Regions from separate parts of the Nocardia sp. NPDC051787 genome, predicted to be linked through region 3. Evidence: riboswitches for the same ligand, from Rfam matches in the RefSeq annotation. Region 3 holds a riboswitch; each other region holds the start of a gene.

Region 1 (7,349 bases), on a different contig from region 3:
CACTCCGCGGCGGCCGAGTCGGGAGTCGCCGAAAAGAAAGCCGAGTCGCCGGCTCGGCACCGATGCAGTGAAGGAGATGGCGTGGAGTTCGACGTCACCATCGAGATCCCCAAGGGATCCCGGAACAAGTACGAGGTCGATCACGAGACCGGCCGGGTCCGGCTCGACCGGTTCCTGTACACGTCCATGGTCTATCCCGCCGACTACGGCTACATCGAGAACACCCTCGGCGAGGACGGTGACCCGCTGGACGCGCTGGTCCTGCTGCCCGACTCGGTGTTCCCCGGCGTGATCGTGGAGGCCCGTCCGGTCGCGATGTACAAGATGGTCGACGAGGCGGGCGGCGACGACAAGATCCTGTGCGTGCCCGCCGGCGACCCGCGCTGGGACCACATCCAGGACCTGAAGGATGTCCCCGAGTTCGAACTGGCCGCGATCAAGCACTTCTTCGAGCGCTACAAGGATCTCGAGCCCGGCAAGTACGTCAAGGGTTCGGAGTGGGTCGGCCGCGCCGAGGCCGAGGCCGAGGTCGAGGCTTCCATCCAGCGACTGAAGGACCAGGGCGGGCACTGAAAGCCCGTCCGGCGCAACAGAAGCGGGGAGTCCGGTAACGTCCGGGCTCCCCGCTCTGCTTTCCGGGCCCGTCGTGGCCGGAAAGGCGAAAAGGGACATCCGGATACCGGATGTCCCTTCTCAGTGACAGGTGGCTCAGTAGTAGATGTAGAGGTCCCAGCCGCCGTAGGTCTCGACGCACTCCCAGTAGTAACCGCCGGTGCTCGGCGAGATGCCGTCGGCGCGGCAGGCGTCGAAGGTGGCGTAGGTGCCGACGTAGGTGCCGCCATAGGCGACCTCCTGGTATCCAGGCACGGCAGAGGCCGAAGCTGCCGTCGACACCCCGGCGACGGCGGCGATGGCCAGCAGACCAGCGGCGAGGATGGACTTGATACGCATTGTTGCTCCTGAATGCGGGGCGGAGTTTCTGACGTCACGAACGTTATGGTCGATCGCCGCCTCGCACAGCCACCCCTAGGGTGACGGAAGGGCAACCCTGGGGCGAATCACCTTGCCCACCCTCCATCCCATGGGCCGGCACGGCGCGTCCGTTCAGATCCGGACGCGCCGCCGGACTCACTTGCCGCGGAACTCGGGCGCCCGCTTCTCGAAGACCGCCTTGACCGCCTCGGACAGGTCCTCGGAGGGCAGGAACGCGGCATTCCACGCCGAGACGTAGCGCAGGCCCGCGGCGATCTCGTCCTTGCGCCGCTGATCCAGCACGTCTTTGATCCCCTGCACGACAAGCGGCGGATTCGCGGCGATCTCGCGCGCGGTGGCGTGCGCCGCGTCCAGCACCGCTTCCTGATCCGGGAAGATGTTGTTGACCAGGCCGATCTTCTCCGCACGCGCGGCATCGATGTCCTTGGCGGTGTAGGCGAGCTCACGCAGGTGCCCCTCGCCGATGATGCCGGGCAGCCGGTGCAGCGACCCGATATCGGCGACGATCGCGACCTTGGCCTCGCGCAGGCTGAATTTCGCGTCGGCGCTGGCGTAGCGGAAGTCGGCGGCCGCGATGAGGTCCAGTCCGCCGCCGATGCACCACCCGGATACCGCGGCGATCACCGGCTTGCGGCAGTCCGCCACGGCGGTGACCGCAGCCTGCATCTTGCGCAGCTCGGTCAGGAAGTCGGTGCGCGGCGCGGCCAAGGCCCGATCGGCCAGCAGGGGGCCGAACATGCCGCTCATCGCGGGCAGGTCGAGACCATAGGAGAAGTGTTTGCCCGAACCGGTCAGCACGATCGCGCGGACCTCAGGGTCGGTGTCCAGCGCCTGGAAGATCTCCGGCAGCTCGCGCCAGAAATCCGGGCCCATCGCATTGCCCTTGCCGGGACCGGTCAGCGTCACCTGCGCGACGTTGTCCTTCGTTTCGACGGTGAAAGCCTGCCAATCTGTCATTTGTACAGCGTATCGAGAGAATATGAGATCGGAACTCCGGGCCGGGACATCCCGGCATACCGGACGCACCGCGCAAACCGCACAGCGTGTAAATCCTGTGCAAATTAGCGGCAGCGCACTGGTTCCCGGTTCGGCGCAGGCCGGATCATGGTCGAGTCAGCAACCCTCATTCACCGGGTTCGGAGGAGATCATGCTGATGCATCGCGGAATCGGCCTCGACCGGTTCAACGAAATGCCGCGGGGCCGCGCGATTCACGCGCTGTACGAATGCTGCTGCAACGTCACCTGGGCGGCGAAACTGACCGACGCCCGCCCCTACCCCGACCGGGACGCGCTGCTCACCAAGGCGGATGTCGAGCTGCTCGCCCTCTCCCAGCGAGATGTCGACCGTGCCCTCGAAGCGCTTGTGCACGAGCGCGTCTCGTCGCACGACTTGCCCCAGCTCGCGCGGATCACCCGGGCGCGGATCTCTGGGATGCTCGGCCCGAGCGAAGGGTATCCGGAATACTGAGCCGGCAGCGCGACTCGCCCGGCGTACTACCCGCAATCGCTCTACCCTGGTGGGATGCGCAGGTCGTCATTGCCACCGGTCGCCTGCCGGGTCGCCGATACCCTCATCGCCCGGGGCCACCACGGCCTGATCATGGCCCAGCCGGAGCCGACGCACACCGCTGCGGACGCCGCCAGAGCGCTGGGCGTCGACGTGGGCGCGATCACGAAGTCGCTGGTCTTCCTGCTCGATGACGACCCGGTGCTGCTGCTGGTCTCCGGCGCGCACCAGGTCGACCTGGCGAACACCGGCGCGCGCCTGGAGGGAACCCTGACCCGCGCCCCCGCCAAGCTGGTGCGCGAGGTCACCGGCCAGCCGATCGGCGGTGTCGCACCGGTCGGCCATCCGACCAACCTGCCGACCTGGGTGGACAACGCGCTCTCGCGACATCGCGAGCTCTGGGCCGCGGGCGGGCACCCGAACACAATTTTCCGCACGTCGTTCCCGGAGCTGCTGCGGATCACCGCGGGTCTTCCGCTCGACGTGGACTGAACATCGGCAGCTCCCCCTACCACGCGCTCCGCACCGGCCCGGCGACCCGGCGTAGTTTCGTCCTGTGACAGAAGCACCACGGCCCGAGACGGAACTCCAGATCCCCGATGATCTGAGCGGCATCACCGCCGAGCAGTATCGCGCTTCCATGCGCCACTACCCCGCGGGCGTCACCGTCGTCACGCTCAGGTCGCCGCGCGGACCGGTCGGCTTCACCGCGACGTCCTTCGCGTCGCTGTCACTGGACCCGCCGCTGGTCTCGTTCAACATCGCGCACACGTCCTCCAGCCTGACCGCCATGCTGGACGCCGAATCCGTGGTCATCCATTTCCTCGGCGAACACCAGCAGCACCTGGCCCACCGGTTCTCGCGCGCCGCCGAGGAGCGATTCACCGACCGCTCCCTGTGGACCTCATTGGACACCGGCGAGCCGGTCCTGCACGGCACCCCCATCTGGCTGCGCACCACCGTGCACCAGCTCATCCCCATCGGCGACCACACCTTCGTCGTCGGCCTGGTCACCCGGGTCCACGACAACACCGACGAAGAGCCCGCCGCGGCGCCGCTCCTCTACTACAACGGCCGCTATTACCGCCCCACCCCGCTGGGCGACTGACGGCGAATCTCGCGACAGCGGACTGGGTCATGCCAGCGGCGTCGGCCAGTCCGGGCCGACTCCAGCCCTCTCTTCCTGCATCCGCCGGATCGTCCGGCCGAGTTCATAGGCCAGCCGGGCAGCTTCCGCCGCACCCGGCTCGTTCATCCGGCGATTTTTGATCTCCGCCCAGTCGCCACGCTCAGCTAGTGGTCTCATCCTCCTCGGCGGTGCGCCGCTCCGCGATGCGGCGTTACTGGACCTCGGCGCGACAGCTCAGGCGCCGTCCAGGTCGGCGAAGTCGACGTCGACCGGGAAAGGGTCGGTCAGCCGAAGTACATCCTGGTGCGTCTCCGCCAGCCGGTAGCTGCGGCTCGCCCAGTCGAGGCGGTACTCCTGGATGATCTTCACCGTGCGATCGGCGGCCAAGTGCACGATCAGATAGATCGGGATCCCCTCGTTCGCATACTCCGCACACTTGTCGACGGTGTCGGTGTACTCCGATCCCGGCGAGACGACCTCCACTACCAGAAGTACGTCCGCGGTCGTCAGCTTCCGATCGCCATCGATGCACCGGTACAGCGCGACATCCGGGCGGCGAAACGAGAAACCAGGGCTCGCTGGACGGCTCCGGACGTAGTGCATCTCGAAATCGGTCACCACGCCGGTGCACGGCTCGTCGGGGCTCGCCTGCTCCAAAGCGTTCGCGAGCCGCCGGGCCACGTTGTTGTGCTGGAAAGTTCCGCTGCGGCATACGATCACGTGGCCGTCAACCACCTCGATCTGCCGCTGAATATCTTCCGGAAGCGCGTCGTAGCCCTCCTCCGTGATGAGGAGAGCGCCCGGGTCGGTGGCCCAGACTGGCAGCGTGCTCATAGGTCCACCTCGGGGTCGGATTGCCGGATACGCCGATAGTATCCGGCAACGCCGCTAGGTCGGCGTCTTCAGCCGACCAGGCAGGGGGCCGCGCCGGTGGGGGCCGTGGAGGTGAAGGGGCGGGTTTCGGGGGTGGGGTTCCACAGGCCATTCGTGGCGGCGTAATCCCACGTGGGGCCGGTGGTCACGAGGGTGGACACCGCATCGATCAGGCGGTCCACGTCGGTGGAGGTGGTACCGAGGCCGATGCTGGCGCGCAGGGCCCCGTCCACGCCGAGGCGGGCGAGCAGCGGGTGGGCGCAGAAACGTCCGTCGCGCACGCCGATGCCGTGTTCGGCGGAGAGGTAGGCGGCGACATGACCGGGAGCGAATCCGTCGAGCGCGAAGGCGACGATACCGACCGAGTCGGGGCTATCGGACCAGATGCGCAGCAGTCGCACACCCGGAATCGCGGCGAGGCCGTCGCGGAGCCGGTCGGCGAGCCGCTTTTCATGGGCGGCAAGGGTTTCGGCATCGATGGCACAGAGCGCGTCACAAGCGGCGGCCAGCGCGGCGGCGCCGAGCACGTTCGGCGACCCGGCCTCGTGCCGCTGCGGAGCGGGCGCCCACTCGGCGTCGGTGGTGCTCACCTCACGAACCGCCCCGCCGCCGGCCAGATAGGGCTGCGCCGCGTCGAGCCAATCGCGCTTGCCCACCAGCACACCCGAACCGAAGGGCGCGTACAGCTTGTGGCCGGAGAAGGCCAGGTAATCGATTCCGATGTCGCGCAGGCTGATCCGGCGGTGCGGCGCCAGCTGGGCGGCGTCGACCAGGATCCGGGCGCCGCACTGGTGCGCGATGGTGGCCAGCCGCTCCAGCGGAAGCACCTCGCCGGTGACGTTCGACGCGCCGGTCACCGCGAGCAACGCGGCTGGCTTGCTGCACAACTCGGCGACCAGCCTGCCGACAGTCTCCTCGACGGTGTCGGCCGCCTGCACGACGCGGCGGCCGTGCCTCGTCCACGGCAGGAAGTTGGCATGGTGCTCGATATCGAGCACCACCGTGTCGCCGGGCACGCAGGACGCGAGCAGGTTCAGCGAGTCGGTGGTATTGCGGGTGAACACCACCACCTGATCGTCGGGGGCGTCCAGGAACTCGGCCACCGATCCGCGGGCGGCCTCGTAGCACTCGGTGGAGATCCGCGAGGCGTACCCAGCGCCGCGGTGCACGCTGGCGTAGAACGGCAACAGCCGCTGCACGCGGTCGGTGACCTCCACCAACGCCGGCGCGCTCGCCGCGTAGTCGAAGTTGGCGTAGGTCGCCGTTCCGCCCTGCACGAGCGGCACCAGCAGTTCGTCGCCGGAGACCCGGGCGAGTGCGGCACAGGTGCTGTCGACAGCAGTAGTCATCACGTGCATCCCGTCGGCTAAGGGACCCGCGATCGAACGATCCGCCGAGTCCGCGCTTGCCGCGCCCGGTTGGGCGTCGGCCGGGTCGTCACCCGGAGCACCCCACCGCGGAGGAGGGTTGCCGGCCAGCAAGCCGGGGCTTAGCGCTGGCACTCGTGACCTGACCCGAGATTGGCAGAAGCGGCCCGGCACTGTCAACCGCATGCCAATCCGAGCCGACACATCCCGATCGGGACATGACCACAGACGCGAGTCATCGCAAGCACACTCGCGAGTCCTACGAACACCCCGACCAAGTGCTGCGCGCGCCGTTCGTCATCGAACTCACATCCACCGAATCGCAGTTGCCCCGAATACATCACGCCTCCCGCTTCCGATTCGGAGCAGGCACCGCACCTCATCCACGACAAAGCCACAACTGAACAAATGCAGCAAACACGCAGCAGCATCCCGGAACCCGGACAATCGGCGCTCGCCTCTCAGATAACCACAGCGGACCGAACTTTTTCCGGCAGCAAAACCAAGCGTTATCTGTTCGCAGCCAGTCGCCCCCCGATTCGCGATCTCTCAGCGAGAGAGTTGGCTCCGACACCAACTCCTTCTCCAGCTACCAACAAGCAGCCGAACCTGAGCGCGGTTACCGCCGGCACGGCCACACCGGCCGCCGTGGTTCTCGAGCGAAGCGAGACGGGCATTCCCCGTTCGAGCAGCGCGGCAGGCGCCGAGGAAACAAACCCAGTACCGTGGACAGCTGGCCAATCGTGGCATTTGCCCTTTGGTAACCCAGCTATGGCGCGACAACGGAAAGTATGAGGCAGGTCGATGGGAGGTTCGCTGAGCACCATGCTCCGAACGGAGGTCGACGCGCCGGTGCGCCCGTTGTCGCGGGGCGACCATGCGCCACAGGCCAGGACGCTGGTCGACATCCTGACCGCTACGGCACTCACACATCCCGACGCGCCGGCCATCGATGACGGCCAGGTGGTGCTGTCCTATCTCGAACTGGTCGTCGAGGTCGAGAAGACTATGGCGCGCCTCGCCACGGCGGGCGTGCGTCCCGGTGACCGGGTCGGCGTGCGCATGCCCTCCGGCACGCGCGGGCTCTACGTCACCATCCTCGCGGTCCTCTACAGTGGCGCCGCCTACGTGCCGGTCGATGCCGACGACCCGGACGATCGCGCCCAGCTCGTCTTCGGCGAAGCCCAGGTCACCGCGATCGTCACCGCTGACGGCATCGAGACGACGGCCGCCGGTATCCGGGCCGCGGAGCAGCACGAGGGCGCGCGCACCTGGTCGGCGCTTCCCAGCCCCGACGACGACGCCTGGATCATCTTCACCTCCGGGTCGACCGGAACCCCGAAAGGCGTTGCCGTCACCCACCGCAGCGCCGCCGCGTTCGTCGACGCCGAAGCCGACCTGTTCCTCCCCGATGCCCCGATCGGCCCCGGTGACCGGGTTCTCGCCGGTCTCTCGGTCGCCTTCGACGCCTCCTGCGAG
Region 2 (7,349 bases), on a different contig from region 3:
CACTTCGTAGTGCAGGTGGGGGCCGGTGGAGTTGCCGGTAGACCCGACGGCGCCGATCGGGGTGCCCGCGGGGATTCGATCGCCGGCTTTGACCCGGATGCTGCCCGGAGTCTGGTGGGCGTAGATGGTCTCGGTGCCGTCGGCGGATCGGATTCGCACCTGGTAGCCGTAGCCATCGCCGTAGTTGCCCGCCTTGACGACCGTGCCACCGGTAGCGGCGTAGATGGGCGTGCCCGCGGGAGCGGCCATATCGAGCCCGCCGTGATGCTTTCCGCTCCGTGGGCCGAAGTGCGAGCTGATCCGGTATTTCCCCGGATCGAGGGGCGATCGTGGCCGGCCACTACCCGGCAACGCGCTGCCGAGCTGTGTTCGTTTGCTGGCAAGGGCATTGAGATATTGGGCGGTGAGCCGATCGACCGCCGCGGCGGTTTCGGTCGCGTTGGCCTGACCGCCGCGGACGATGGTTTGCGCCTTTCGCAGTGCCTCTGTGAGTATTTGGTGCGCTTTCCGCTGGCCTTCTTTGGTGTAGGCGGCGGGACCGAGCTCGGCCAGTTGCACGTTGACCTCGCGCACCAGCCGGATCACTGCTTTCCGGTCGGCCTTGTTCGACCCGGCAAGGCCGGAGACGTAGCGCGCGAGTTCGTTGTCGAGGGTGTTGAACGCTCTCGCCGCGTTCTTCTGGAACAACGCCCGCGCCTTGATCGCGGTCGCTCCCGCGCCTGAGCCGCCTCCCCCCGGCCGGGATCCCAGACTGCCGGTGCCCGATGCGGTGCCGTCGGTGCCGTACAGGGCTTCCAGGGTTTTCAAGGCTTTCAACGCCTCCTGTGCTTCCGGCGACAGCGCGCCTGCACTGGGTTCGGCGGCGGTGGGTGCCGAACCACTTGATCCCGCCCCTGATCCACCGCCTGCGAGGCCGGCGAGCGCCGACGCCAGCATCGGCAGCGCCATCATGGCCGCCGGCGCGAGGCTCGCGATGATCTCCGGGTCGATCCCGGGTGGTGGCGGCTCCTCGGTCGCCGCGGGTGTTCCGGACGGTGCCGCGGTGCCCTGCGGTGGTGCAACGACACCGCCGGGTGGTGGCGGCGCGGCGCCGTTTGATACTGATGCCACGGTGGAAGGCGGCGGCTGCACGCCGTTGGGCGCGGCGGCGGTTGTGCTCGGGGAGGAAACGGGTTGTGTGCGTGTGCCCGACGGCGGCGTCCCGGTGGGAGCACCGGGCGCATTTCGTGCCAGGTCGGTGAGAATGCGCGCCGCCTGGGTGGCGATGTCGGGCTGCTTCCGGTCGGCCGTCGACGTCGACGGCACCTGCGCGCCAGACTCGTTCTCGGCGCGGCCGCTCTCGCCTAACCCTTCGCCATCCGCGAGCTGTGCCACCTCCCCGCTAGTCATGACCACCTCCGCCTGCCCAGAGCCCCATTCGACACGCCTCCCGCCGAGCGCTGGTGCCGGGATAAATTGTGGCCCTGAGCCATAGCGGTTCGGTCCTCATCGCTGGGAACGGCGCGATCTACTACGGATTCGACGGACGAGCGGACGCCAATCGGTTGTGCAGTCGCTCGCGTATCCGCCGCACGCCGGGTGCCTTGGACCCCGGCAGCAAAGGGCCGGGATATCTGCCCTGCAGATCGCCTGCGTCGCCCTTCGCGACGTCCGTTTCCAATTGCCGGAAATCGGCGCGGATTCGGCTGTCGAGCCGGTATGGGTCCGATGAGAGGCGATATCCGACGATTCGTCGAAGCCGGGCAAGCTCCGCGCGTACCGTCACGGCTTTTCCGTCGTTTCCGTACAGTTCTTCGGCCAATGTCGCGGCGGTCAGTCCATCCGGGTTGGCGAGCAGGAGCACCACCAGCTCGCTGTGCCGGAGACTGAGCTCGTGGACCAGCCCGTCCAGCCACAGCACGGCGCGGTTTCGGCCCAGCGCGCTGACTCGAGGCACTTGTTCGCCGGAATACCGCTCGGGCAGGGCGTGGACGCAGAACGGCCCTCCCGGCGAGAGTCGTTCGATCACCACTCGCCGCCCACCGGGAAGTTCGGTTTCGCCCTCGGCCAGCGGCGCGGGCCAGATCGCGGGCAGCCACCCCGATGGAGCCGCGTGCAACACCCTGCCCTCTTGCGACAGCAGAGCGCAGTGGTTGCCGACGCGGCTGAGGACGCGATCGAGGTAGCGGGTCCGTATTTCGGCGTCTCGCTGCCAGGCGAGGTCGCGCAAATGCGCCTCGGCGAGCCGCGCTGCCGTCGTAACCAGCGCCAGCGCAAGCGGACTCGTGTTGCGCAGTTTGCAGGTGACGTCGACGACGCCGATCACAGCGCCACTGACCGGGTCCCGGATCGGCGCCGCCGAGCAGGTGAAGTCCGCAGCGACCGACAAGTAGTGCTCGGTGCCGCGAACTTGGAAGGCTCGCCCGAGAGCCAGCGCGGTGCCGACGCCATTGGTGCCCGCCTCGGTCTCGTGCCAGCGTGCTCCGGGGACGAGGTTGGCCCGCTCCGCCACCCTTCTGGCCGCGGCATCGCCCTGTACCCACAGCAAATGGCCATCCGCGTCGCCCCCGAACAGCACGTGGCCCGGCTCGAACGCCGCGCTCTCCAGGCTCGCGAACAGCACCGGCCACACCGAGGCCATCCGATGGTCCCTGCGCCAGGTCATGACCTCGTCTCGGGTCAGCCCGACCTCGGGGAGATGCCGGTCCGGATGCAGGCCGCGACGTTGGGCGCGATCCCACGAGGCGCGCACGTCGGCACGCATCAATTGCGTCTGCCTGGTCACCAAATGAGTTTGCCTCGTGATATTCCCGGCCGGTGCTTGCCGCGCCGAACGGTCATGGTTGCCGGACCAGACTAGGCGCGCCCTCGGCGGTCTGACAACGGGTTGCCTTGCGCTGCAACGTCTATGCAACCCCTCCGCGCGATCTTGGCCGCGCCCGGCCGGCACGTCATCGTGTGAGCACCACTTGTCCTGAGCTGGAGGTTGTCGATGCCCTACCTGGAATTGCCGGATGGCGTGCCGATGTACTACGAGGATCACGGCGCCGGCCGTCCCGTCGTGCTCGTTCACGGCTGGACGATGAACACCACCTTCTGGGCGCAGAACGTGCCCGCGCTGGCAGAAGGGAATCGGGTCGTCAATGTCGACCTGCGCGGGCACGGTGCCTCCGGCAAGACCGAGGACGGTCACACCCTCGCGCAGTACGCACGGGACATCCGCAGTCTGCTCGACCATCTCGGGCTCGACGATGTCGCCCTCGTGGGCTGGTCGATGGGCGCCGCGGTGATTCTCGCCTACGTCGAGCAGTTCGGGTGTGCGAAGCTGCGATCGGTGACATTCGTCGATCAGTCACCGCGTTTCCTCGACGGGGAAGGGTGGGACTTCCCGCTCCAAGGCGGCTACAGCCAGACCGACCTCGCGGTGTTCGTGCAGGCGGTGCGGCACGCCCGCCCGTTGGTGATCAAGCCGTTCATCGCCGCTTGCTTCGCGGAAGAACCGTCCGACGAGGTGATCGATGCGGTGTACGCGGAGACCACGAAGATGCCGACCTCGGCGGCATGCGCCATCTGGTACGACATGGCCTTCGCCGACTTCCGGCCGGTCCTGCCTCAGGTCACCGTGCCGACGCTGCTGATCTACGGAGCGCAGAGCAAGATCTTCCCCGGTCCGCTCGATGCATGGATCGCCGCGCAGGTCCCGAACGCGAAGGTGGTGCGTTTCGAGGGCAGCGGACATGTGCCGTTTTCCGAGGAACCCGAGGACTTCAACAAAGTTCTCGCCGACTTCCTCTGAGACATCGATGCCTCGCGACGTAACCTGTCGCCCCTCTCCTGTACCGGCTCGCCGGCCGGTCAGGAGAGGGCTTGGTCCAGGTCGTCCAGGAGGTCTTCCACGTCTTCGAGGCCCACCGAGACGCGGACGACACCGTCGGACAGGCCGATGGTGGCGCGGCCTTCGGGGCCCATGGCGCGGTGGGTAGTGGTGGCGGGGTGGGTGATCAGGGTCTTGGCGTCGCCGAGGTTGTTGGAGATGTCGATGACGCGCAACCGGTTCAGCACCTCGAAAGCGCGCTTCTTCGCCTCGTTCTCGGGGGCGTTCAGCTCGAAGGTGACCACGGTGCCGCCCGCGCTCATCTGACCGGTGGCCAGCGCGTACTGCGGATGCGACTCCAGGAAAGGGTATTTCACCCAGCTGACCGCCTTGTTGCCCTCCAGGAAGCGGGCGATCCGGAGTGCGGACTCGGCCGAATGGCGCACCCGCAGCGGCATCGTCTCCAGCCCCTTGAGCAAGGTCCACGCGTTGAACGGGCTCAGCGCCGGACCGGTGTGGCGCATCAGCGTTTTCACCGGGCCGTCGATGTAGTCCTTCGCGCCGAGAATCGCGCCGCCGAGCACCCGGCCCTGCCCGTCGATGTGCTTGGTGCCGGAGTAGACCACCACGTCGGCGCCGAGCTCGAAGCCGCGTTGCAGCAGGGGTGTCGCGAAGACGTTGTCCAGCACCACTTTCGCACCGGCGGCATGGGCCAGCTCGGTCACCCGGCGCACGTCCACCAGCGTCTGCATCGGATTGGCGGGCGTCTCGAAGAACACCGCCGTGGTCGGCACCGACAGCGCCCGTTCCCACTGGTCGAGATCTTCGCCGTCCACGAATACGGTCTCCACGCCCCAGCGCGGCAGGATCTCGTTGCACACCACGAAGCAGGAGCCGAACAGACTGCGCGCGGCGACCAGCCGGTCACCGGCGCCGAGCAGCGCTCCCAGCGCGGTGAACACGGCCGACATTCCGCTCGCGGTGGCGAAGCACGCTTCGGCGCCGTCGATCAGCCGCATCCGCTCCTCGAACATGGCGACCGTCGGGTTGCCGTAGCGGGAGTAGACGAAATGCTCCACCTCGCCGGTGAACGCGGTCTCGGCGGCTTCCGCGCTCTCGTAGACGAAGCCGGAAGTCAGGTACAGCGCCTCGGCGGTTTCCTCGAAACCGGAGCGCCGCAGTCCGCCCCGGACACCGAGCGTCGCGGGGCCGACGCCCTCGGGCAGCGGCTTGTCGAACGCGCCGCCGGTGATCACGGCTGCCGCCTATCGGCAAAGTTCCGAGGGCCCGCCAGACCCCCGCTCAGGACTGCCGCCCATCGGTAGAGCCCCGAGGACACGCCAGACGCCCTGGTCATGACTGTCGCCAGGGCAGCCCGAGGGCACGCCAGCCGGAGCCGCCGCGGTGCCTGAACTCATCGAGCGGACCTTCGAAGCCTTCGAGCACGTTGTAGGAGGTGCGGTAACCCGCCGATGTGGCGGCGATCGCAGCGCCGACCGAACGCTGGCCGGAGCGACACAAGAACACCACCGGTGCTTCGGGGTCGTGGTCGGCGAGCGCCTGCCGCAACTGCTCGACGAACATCTCGTTGCGCGCGCCGGTGGAGTCGACCCACTCGATCAGCGCGGTCGGCCGATCGATCGAGCTCGTGTCGGGTACGCCGACGAACTTCCATTCGGCTTCCGTCCGCACGTCCACGAGGACTGCTTCGGGGTTGTCGCGCAGCAGTTCCCATGCCTGCTGCGGGGTGATGTCACCGGCGTAACTCATCTACTCCTCCTGCGAATCCGCACTTGCCGCGCCCAGGACCGGAGCGCGGCCAGGTCGTCACCCGGAGCACCCCACCGCGGAGGAGGGTTGCCGACCAGTAATGCCGGGGCTTGACACTGGTTCTCATGACCTTCGACTGAGATTGCACCGACCCGGGTCACCGTGTCAAACGGCCGTTCACACTGCGGGAACGCTCAGGCGCAGACCAGCCACTTGTCGCCGGATCTGCTGAGATTCCACGTCGTGGTCGTCTCCGTGCCGTCCGCCTTCGTGGTCACGGTCGCCTTGCCTTTGTCGCCGTCCACCATCGGGTTGTCGATTTTCCTGAGCTCGACGGACTTTCCGGCGCCGGACTGCCCGGCCAGCGGTGAGCGGGCGGCGTCGAAGCCCGCGCATCCGGTGCCGGGCGCCGGCACGGTGCCGGTGCGGTTGGCGCCCTCGACGAAGTTGCGGATGGCCGCGGAGATGCGGTCGGCATCTGTGACATTTTTCTCAGCGGGCGACAGCACCCCGCCGAGCACGATCGCGATGAGCACGATCACCGCGACCACTGCGGCCGCGATGAACGGCACCATGGAGCGCTTGTCGGTTTGATCGACGCGGATGATGTCGTCCTCGCCTGCGGTCGGCTGCTGCTCGGTCATGGCTCGATGATCCCTGGTCGGGGTGGTTATCCAGCCCCCGGCCCCGGGGCAGGGCGGTGGCGGCGTCCGTCGGCGGGCAGGGGCCGCTTTAGGTCGCGCGGGAGCGGGTACGCGCCGATCGAGATGTTCGATGACATCGACCGACTGCACGCACCGGATCCTGGCGGCATCGATGGTCCCGATAGAATCGCGGGACGGCAGCCTGCTGTCATAGCGAATCGGCAGCTCATCGCCGCGGCGAACGGAGCACCGTGCAGCCACGAGCCGGCAACGCCAACGCCGGCGTCCGCACCGGAAGGGTGCGACCGAGCCGGTGCGTCAACTTAGCCTAAGCTAAGCCAGACGTCATTAATTGTTTCGACCATAAGGGTGCGCGTAAGAGATGACCGAACAGAGTGCAGTATCGGATGGCGGTGTTCGCGAGCCCTCCGTGGTGACGCAGGCTTCCTCCTCCGGGCTTGACGCGCACACCGCGAAGACCCGCCCGCTCCGCATCGCGATCGTGGGCGCCGGACCGGCCGGGATCTACGCCGCCGACGCGTTGATGAAGTCCGATGCCGATGTGAGTATCGACCTGTTCGAGCGCATGCCCGCGCCGTTCGGGCTGATCCGCTACGGCGTCGCGCCCGACCACCCGCGGATCAAGGGCATCATCACCGCCCTGCACAAGGTGCTGGACAAGCCGCAGGTGCGGCTGCTGGGCAATATCGACTACGGCACCGACATCACCCTCGATGACCTGCGTGCCTTCTACGACGCGGTGATCTTCTCCACCGGCGCAAACGCCGACCGTGCCCTGCCCATCCCCGGCATCGACCTCGACGGCTCCTACGGTGCGGCGGACTTCGTGTCCTGGTACGACGGGCACCCGGACGTGCCGCGCAGCTGGCCGCTGGACGCGGAGAAGGTCGCCGTCCTCGGCGTCGGCAACGTCGCCCTGGACGTGGCCCGAGTGCTGGCCAAGACCGGCGACGAACTGCTGCCCACGGAGATCCCGCCGAACGTCTACCAGGGGTTGAAGGCCAACAAGGCCGTCGAGGTGCACGTCTTCGGCCGCCGCGGTCCCGCCCAGGCCAAGTTCACCCCGCTGGAGCTGCGCGAACTCGACCACTCCCCGACCATCGAGGTCATCGTCGACCCCG
Region 3 (7,349 bases):
ACATGCCCATGACCACGCCGCCGTCCTCGGGCATCTTCACGACCTCGTGCACGATCGGCTCGCTGCCGTCGTCCGGGGTGAAGGTGAGGGTGACGGTTCCGCCCTGGAACACCTTGAAGTCGGTGGCGCGGTACTGGTCGCCGAAGGCATGACGGCCGATGATGATCGGCTTGGTCCAGCCGGGCACCAGCCGCGGGACGTTCGAGATGATGATCGGGGCACGGAAGATGGTGCCACCCAGGATGTTACGGATGGTGCCGTTGGGTGAGCGCCACATCTTCTTCAGGCCGAATTCCTTGACCCGCGCCTCGTCCGGCGTGATGGTGGCGCATTTCACGCCGACGCCGTGCTGCTTGATGGCGTTCGCGGCGTCGATGGTGACCTGGTCGTCTGTCTTGTCCCGGTACTCGATGCCGAGGTCGTAGTACTCCAGATTCACATCGAGATAGGGGTGGATCAGCTTGTCCTTGATGAACTGCCAGATGATCCGGGTCATCTCGTCGCCGTCGAGTTCTACGACGGTACCTTCAACCTTGATCTTGGACATGGATCTTCGTGTCCTCCTAGGATGGTGCCCTCATTGCACGGCCAGGCGAACACGCTTGTGAGCGGACCCCAGCTGTTCCAACAGACAACGTATATGGTCCCGCGTTGTCCGCGAGACTTGTGGTGCAAACAAGACAAGCGTACTGCTGCCGAAGTCCTCACCGCACGGGCAGCCCCCGGAGTGAGACGCGCCACGTCAGTTACCGATCGGTAGATCGGCGGCGCCTCCGCGAAGCTGCGGGCGCCCACGGAACCGCCGTGCCCAATGATCCACTTTCCGTTCCGGCGCGGCAACCGGCCCGACCGGAAACGGCGAGGTCCGCGCGTCGCCATGGCGATGCGCGGACCTCACGTGCACCAGGATCAGACCGCGACCGGAATCCGGGCGCCGTCCTCGGAGCCTTCGATCAAGTTCTCCGGCCGGTCCCGGATCATCAGCGCGATGATCGGAATGGCCGCGAGGAAGAACCCGGCGCCGACGTAGAAGGCCACGTCGTAGCTGTGGATCGCGGCGCGGGCGGCCAGGTTGTCGATGGCCGGGTTCTCCTGTGCGAAGGTCTTGGCGACCTGCACCGAGATGGTGGTCAGCAGCGCCGTGCCGACCGCGCCGCCGACCTGCTGCGCCGCGTTCAGCAGCGCGGAGGCCACGCCCGAGTCCTCTTCCTCCACCTGGTGCAGCGCGACGGTCTGCATGCCGACGAACAGCGGGCCCATGCCGAGGGCGATGAGCACCTGGGCGGGCAGCACGCCGGCGACGAAGCTGTCACCCAAGCTCAGCTGGGCCAGCAGCAGCAGGCCGATGACGCCCAGCACCGCACCGGCCACCATCAGCGGACGCGGGCCGAGCTTCGGCAGCAGAGCGCTGGTGACGCCCGCGGAGATCGCGATTCCCGCCGGGAAGGGCAGGAACGCGAAGCCCGCCTTCAGTGCGGAGTAGCCCAGCGTGATCTGGAAGTAGTAGCTCAGGAACAGGAACATCGCGAACATGGCGATCGGGATGAGCAGCGCGGCCAGGAACGCGCCGCCGCGGTTGATCTCGCCCGGAATGTGCAGCGGCAACAGCGGGTTCGACGAACGCCGTTCGATCGCGACGAAGGCCACGAGCAGGACCAGGCCCGCGATCAGCAGCGCCACGGTGCTGGCGGCCAGCCAGCCGTCGTCGGCGGCGCGGCTGAATCCGTACACGATGGCGATCAGGCCCAGCGTCACCGTGACGGCACCGGGCACGTCATAACCTCCAGCCCGCGGCACCGGCACGTCCTTCACCACCCAGGCCAGTGCGCCGACCAGCGCGAGCACCGCGATAGGCGTGTTGACCAGCAGGCACCAGCGCCACGACGCGTACTCGGTGAGTGCGCCGCCCGCGATCAGGCCCAGCGCGGCGCCACCCGCGGAAATGCCCGCGAACACGCCGAAGGCGGTGGCCCGCTCGCCCGGCTCGGTGAACGTCACCGACAGCAGGGAGAGCGCGGCGGGCGCGAGCAGCGCGGCGAACGCGCCCTGCAATGCGCGCCCGGCGAACAGTTCCGCGCCGTTCTGGGCGAGACCGGCCAGGGCCGAAGCTCCCGCGAAGCCGATCAGGCCGATGATGAAGATCCGGCGCCGCCCGAGGTAGTCGGCCAGTCGGCCGCCCAGCAGCAGGAGGCCGCCGAAGATCAGCGTGTAGGCCGTGAGCATCCACTGCCGGTTGCCGTCGCTGATGTCGAGATCGCGCTGCGCGAACGGCAGCGAAATGGTCACGATGGTGGCGTCCAGTACCACCATGAGCTGGGCCAACGCGATTACCGCCAAGGCGAGCCAGCGCGCTGAACCGCCCTTTCTTCCTGGCGCGTCCACCGCCGTCGCAGTTTCCGTCACTGTCATCTCCTCGTCCTCGATGTGCCGGATCATCCTGTCATCGAGCGACATTTGTCGTCAAGAGAAAAATGTCGCATCACGACATTTGACTGTTTCAGACAAGAAAACGGCGGCTTGCGTTAGCATGGGGGAATGCTCGAGTCATCGGCGCCGATGGGCGCGAGCGCAGCGGAGGGCAGCCCACCGGCAACCCCCGGATTGCGCGAACGCAAGAAGCAGCAGACCAGGCTGCGCATCATCGAGGTCGCGCTCGATCTGTGCGACGCGCACGGCTTCGACGCGACCACGGTCGAGCAGATCGCCAACGCCGCGGACGTCTCGCCGCGCACCATCAACCGCTATTTCGACAGCAAAGAGGCCATCATCCTGGGCCCGGTACAGGACTTCGGGAGCGCGGTGGCCGAGACGCTGCGCGAGCTTCCCCGCACCGGCAACGAACTGGCGGCGTTACGTGAAGCGTTCCTGCGCGTGGTCGACCAGGCCGCCGACGCGGGCAGCAGCTCCCCGATCTCGTTCCGGAGATACCAGCAAATGCGGCGAATCCTGCGCAGCAGCCCCTCGGTCAGCGCACGCAGTCTCGAGCACGCCGACGAGAAGAACACCGCGATAGCGGCCGTGCTCGCCGAGCGCCTCGGCACCGAGCCGGACGCGCGCGCCGTGCGGCTCATCCTGGGAGCCTGGCAGCTGATCGGCACCGTCGGCATGGAGTGCAGCGGCGACATGTTCGACCATGAGGACGTGGCGATCGCGTCCCGGGCGGGACGTACCGCGTTCACCGAGACCTTCGACGAGTTCGTGCGCACCTGCTGCGTACCCCCGAACGGTGCCGACCAGTGAGTTCGATGAGGGATTTCGACGGCTGACCGCACGCCGGTTATGATGCCCGGCAGGTCATGAGCACCAGCGCCAAGCCCCGGCTCGCTGGTCGGCAACCCTGCAGCAGCGGTGGGGTGCTCCGGGTGATGACCTGGCTCCCGAGAGCCGGGAGCAAGCGCGCATCAGGAGGTCGCCGGTATGTGTTGTTGGTCACACCGTTAACCCCTGCTGTACCGGCGAACACCCTTTTGGAGCAAACCATGAGTGAATCGACCGCGTCCGTGGCCGAGAACGCACCGGCGCAGCGGTCCCCCGCGGCCGCGCAGGTCCACGGGGGCTTCGAGGGCGGCACCGGCGCACCGATGATCGCGGGCCTGTCCTCCGCGCCCTGGTCCATGGGCGCAGCGCAGCCGGCGAGTAGGCCGTTCACCGCCGGATCGGACCGGTCCGCACGTGTAGCTACCATCGGCGATGTGCGTTCTCTCGTGATTCACTCCGCGTCGATGACGCATCCCGAGCTCATGCCGGAGGAGCCGACCTCCGGAACCATTCCCCGATCGGTCCCCCTCGCGGCGGGCGCCGAGGCCATGCGCGCCGATCTGTGCGCCGGTTTCGCGGCGGCTGCGACGTGACCGTGGATACCGAATCGAGCGTCCGCCCGTCCACTGTCACCCTGCCGTCCCCGGACGGGGAACTGGGCTTCATCCCCATCGGGGACGTGCGGTTGGAGAATGGCGCGGTCATCCCGGACGTGTGCCTCGCCGTGCAGCGCTGGGGTGAACTTTCCCCGGATCTGGACAATGTCGTGCTCGTCGAACACGCGCTCACCGGCGACTCGCACGTCGTCGGCAAGCCGGACGCCATCCATCCGCTGCCCGGCTGGTGGGACGGCATGGTCGGGCCGGGCGCGCCGCTGGACACCGACGAATGGTGCGTGATCGCGACGAACGTGCTCGGCGGCTGTAAGGGCAGCACCGGGCCGTCCAGCTCGGCGCCGGACGGAAAACCTTGGGGCGCACGGTTTCCGGATATTTCTATCCGCGATCAGGTGACCGCGGAAGCGGCGCTGATGGATCTGCTCGGCATCGACCGGCTCGCCGCCGTTGTCGGCGGGTCGATGGGCGGCATGCGCGTGCTGGAATGGATGGTAGGCGCGCCGGAGCGCGTCGCCGCCGCACTGGTGCTCGCCGTGGGCGCCCGCGCCACCGCCGACCAGATCGGCACTCAGATCACGCAGATCGCGGCGATCAAGGCCGATCCCGACTGGCAGGGCGGCGACTACCACGACACCGGCCGCGCCCCGATGACGGGCATGGCCGTCGCCCGGCGCATCGCGCATCTGACCTACCGCACCGAGTTCGAGCTCGACCACCGGTTCGAGAACAAGCCGCAGGGCGACGAGGACCCGTGGAACGGCGGCCGCTACGCGGTGCAGAGCTACCTGGACCATCAAGCCGAGAAGCTGTGCAAACGCTTCGACCCGGCGACCTACGTGCTGCTGACCGAGGCGATGAACCGCCACGACGTCGGCCGCGGCCGCGGCGGCGTGGAGGCGGTGCTCGCGGCGACGCCGGTGCCATGCGTGGTCGGCGGCGTCGACTCCGACCGCCTGTATCCGCTGCGGACCCAACAGGAGCTCGCCGATCTGCTGCCCGGCTGCGACGGCTTGGAGGTCGTGCATTCGCGCGACGGACACGACGGGTTCCTCACCGAGGCGGCGGCGGTGTCGAAGCTGCTGACCGAGACCATGCGGCTCGCCCGGGCCGGTGTGCACCCCGAACGCTGAAAGGCTTCTGCCATAGAGGGTTTCGCGCTGACCGGAGTTGCTACTCCTAGCCGAGATTGATGGTGGCCGCGAGGAATACGATGCTCGAGCCGAGCAGTGTCAGGGCACCCACGTCGAAAGGCTTGCTGCGGACCGCGAGCAGACCGACCCGCGCGGTCGGCAGGCACAGCCGGAACGTCGCGGCCAGCAACGTCGCCCCACCGAAGAAGAAGGCCCCGCGCCGCCACCGATCGGACGCGACGAACACCACCGCCACCCCGATGACCAGCATGACGACCACCATCGGCAGATGGCAGCGCAAGAACTCCGCACCCAAACTGCGGCGCCCGGTCCGCAGGTCAGCGGTAGGCGTGTCGGCATCGGTCACGCCCCCGATTCTTGCAGACACGCGCTGCGTCGAGCGATCAGGCCGCTGATCCCGCACGCGCTGGAGCCCGGCGACGGGGCGGTGGGCGGTGCTGATTGACTGGCGGTGTGTTCCATCTGATGTTCCACGAGCCGTGCATTCCGCCGAATACCGGCAACGCGATCCGGTTGGCCGCGGGGACCGGGTGTCATCTGCATCTGATCGAGCCGTTGGGGTTCGATCTGTCCGAACCGAAGTTGCGCAGGGCCGGGTTGGACTACCACGATCTGGCGTCGGTGACGGTGCACGCGAATCTGGCGGCGGCGTGGCAGGCGCTTCGCCCGAAGCGGGTCTACGCGTTCACCACGCAGGCCACCACCCGGTTCACCGACGTGGCGTACCGCGAGAACGATGTGTTGCTGTTCGGAACCGAACCCACCGGCCTGCCGGAGGAGGTGCTGTCGGACCCGCACATCACCGACCGGCTGCGCATCCCGATGCTCCCCGGCCGCCGCTCCATGAACCTCTCCAACGCTGCGGCGGTCACGGTGTACGAAGCCTGGCGCCAACTCGGATTCCCGGGCGGGGTCTAGCCCGCCGAACTGTAGTTCTGATTTCTCGAGTTCGCGGCTTCAGATGTCGATCTCGAAGCGTTTGAAGCGCGAGGTTGGCCCGGCGGCGAGGCGGACCGCGGACTTGGGCACCCCGTAGTGCTCGGCGAGGAGTTCGATGGCCGCTTTGTTGGCTTTGCCCTCGACGGCGGGGGCCCGCACGTACAGTTGCAGGCTGCCATCGTCGAGGGTTTCCACCAGCGGACCCTTACGGCTGTTCGGCTTGATCGTCGCGCTTATTACCGTCGGCACGCTTGTCTCCCGCGCTGGTTTCCGCGCCTTCCGAAGAAACGGCGCTGGTCGAGTCCGGTGCCGATTCTTCCCCACTCGGCGCGGACTTACCGCGCCGCACCAGCCGCACAACGGCCCACAGCACGGCGGCCAGCACCGCGAGGAAGCCGAGCCACGGAATCGCCTTGCCGCTGAACACGACCGCGTCCTGCAGCCAGTCCACCAGCGAGTTCCAGCCGGAGACGATGCCGTCCCAGAAGCTGTCGGCGTCGTCGTCGGACTTCTTTTCGTCGGTGGTGATGTCGATGGTCAGCGTGGACAAAGCGACCTGGTCGTCCAGGCGCCGCTTCTGCGCGGTGAGGCTGTCCAGCTCGCCCTGGCGGCTGGAGAGCGCCTGCTCGGCGGCGATCAGGTCGGAGGTGGTGGTGGCGCCGGCGATGAGCGCGCGCAACCGGTCGACCGAAGCCTGCAACGCCCTGATCCTGGCGTCCAGGTCCTCCCACTGCATGGTGACGTCGTCGCGGTTGGTGCTGACCCGGGTGACCTGGCCGACGCCGCCGAGTCCCGCGATGAACGCGTCGGTCTTGTCGGCGGGCAGCCGCACGATGAGCGTGGCACTCGGCTCGGAGTCGTCGGTGCCGGGCTGTTCGGTTCGGCTGTCGACTCGCCCGCCCGCCTCGCGCACCCGATCGATGACCGCGCCCGCCGCGGCGATCGGTGCGTCGGCGGTGATCTCGACGCTGCCGGTGACGACCTCTTTGCGCGCGGTCATCGGTTCGCCGCCCGAGTTGTCGCGCTTCGGCGGCGCCTGCTCCCGGAACCCGGGAGGCACCACCGCGGGGGCGGGACCGGTGGCGATCGATGACGATCGGTCCAGGCCGGGTGTCGCTTCGTCGTCGTCACCGCAGCCGGCGAGCAAAGTCAACCCCAGCACGCCGACGCAGAGCACAGCAAGCTTCCTCATGCCTGGCACAGTAGCCGTTCCGCCACGCGCTCAACGGAAGTCGCGCGACTTGGATCCCATCCGCAGATCCAGGCGTTGCAGGTGTTCGGCGACGACGCTCACCGCGCCCTCGGCATTCTGCACCCGGCCACGGATGAGCAGGGCCGTCGCGCCTTGGGCGAGGCGGCGGTAACGACTCCACAGACCTACCGA

Evidence for each region. Region 3 has a riboswitch for S-adenosylmethionine ahead of AB0M45_RS09800 (O-acetyl-L-homoserine sulfhydrolase). Riboswitches for the same ligand answer to the same signal wherever they lie in the genome.
Region 1: another riboswitch for S-adenosylmethionine. It lies ahead of AB0M45_RS24780 (aminotransferase class V-fold PLP-dependent enzyme); the one in region 3 lies ahead of AB0M45_RS09800 (O-acetyl-L-homoserine sulfhydrolase).
Region 2: another riboswitch for S-adenosylmethionine. It lies ahead of AB0M45_RS01175 (rhodanese-like domain-containing protein); the one in region 3 lies ahead of AB0M45_RS09800 (O-acetyl-L-homoserine sulfhydrolase).

The regions. Positions count from the first base shown of each region.
Region 1 is NZ_JBFAYO010000026.1:41,392-48,740, reverse strand. Features, by position in the region: gene AB0M45_RS24815 (inorganic diphosphatase) at 82-573, shown strand; gene AB0M45_RS24810 (hypothetical protein) at 709-951, opposite strand; gene AB0M45_RS24805 (crotonase/enoyl-CoA hydratase family protein) at 1,129-1,950, opposite strand; gene AB0M45_RS24800 (2-oxo-4-hydroxy-4-carboxy-5-ureidoimidazoline decarboxylase) at 2,142-2,462, shown strand; gene AB0M45_RS24795 (YbaK/EbsC family protein) at 2,517-2,993, shown strand; gene AB0M45_RS24790 (flavin reductase family protein) at 3,058-3,609, shown strand; gene AB0M45_RS24785 (Uma2 family endonuclease) at 3,865-4,464, opposite strand; gene AB0M45_RS24780 (aminotransferase class V-fold PLP-dependent enzyme) at 4,533-5,852, opposite strand; SAM riboswitch class IV at 5,900-6,013, opposite strand; gene AB0M45_RS24775 (Pls/PosA family non-ribosomal peptide synthetase) at 6,696-7,349, shown strand, end outside.
Region 2 is NZ_JBFAYO010000001.1:252,721-260,069, forward strand. Features, by position in the region: gene AB0M45_RS01155 (M23 family metallopeptidase) at 1-1,389, opposite strand, end outside; gene AB0M45_RS01160 (GAF domain-containing protein) at 1,511-2,764, opposite strand; gene AB0M45_RS01165 (alpha/beta hydrolase) at 2,972-3,775, shown strand; gene AB0M45_RS01170 (O-succinylhomoserine sulfhydrylase) at 3,835-5,049, opposite strand; gene AB0M45_RS01175 (rhodanese-like domain-containing protein) at 5,147-5,563, opposite strand; SAM riboswitch class IV at 5,578-5,694, opposite strand; gene AB0M45_RS01180 (hypothetical protein) at 5,758-6,207, opposite strand; gene AB0M45_RS01185 (FAD-dependent oxidoreductase) at 6,590-7,349, shown strand, end outside.
Region 3 is NZ_JBFAYO010000007.1:83,279-90,627, reverse strand. Features, by position in the region: gene AB0M45_RS09815 (NADP-dependent isocitrate dehydrogenase) at 1-547, opposite strand, end outside; gene AB0M45_RS09810 (MFS transporter) at 910-2,409, opposite strand; gene AB0M45_RS09805 (TetR family transcriptional regulator) at 2,536-3,240, shown strand; SAM riboswitch class IV at 3,293-3,403, shown strand; partial or broken gene AB0M45_RS09800 (O-acetyl-L-homoserine sulfhydrolase) at 3,669-3,851, shown strand; gene AB0M45_RS09795 (homoserine O-acetyltransferase) at 3,848-5,005, shown strand; gene AB0M45_RS09790 (DUF3017 domain-containing protein) at 5,052-5,288, opposite strand; gene AB0M45_RS09785 (tRNA (cytidine(34)-2'-O)-methyltransferase) at 5,480-5,944, shown strand; gene AB0M45_RS09780 (DUF167 domain-containing protein) at 5,984-6,214, opposite strand; gene AB0M45_RS09775 (DUF4349 domain-containing protein) at 6,171-7,157, opposite strand; gene AB0M45_RS09770 (error-prone DNA polymerase) at 7,188-7,349, opposite strand, start outside.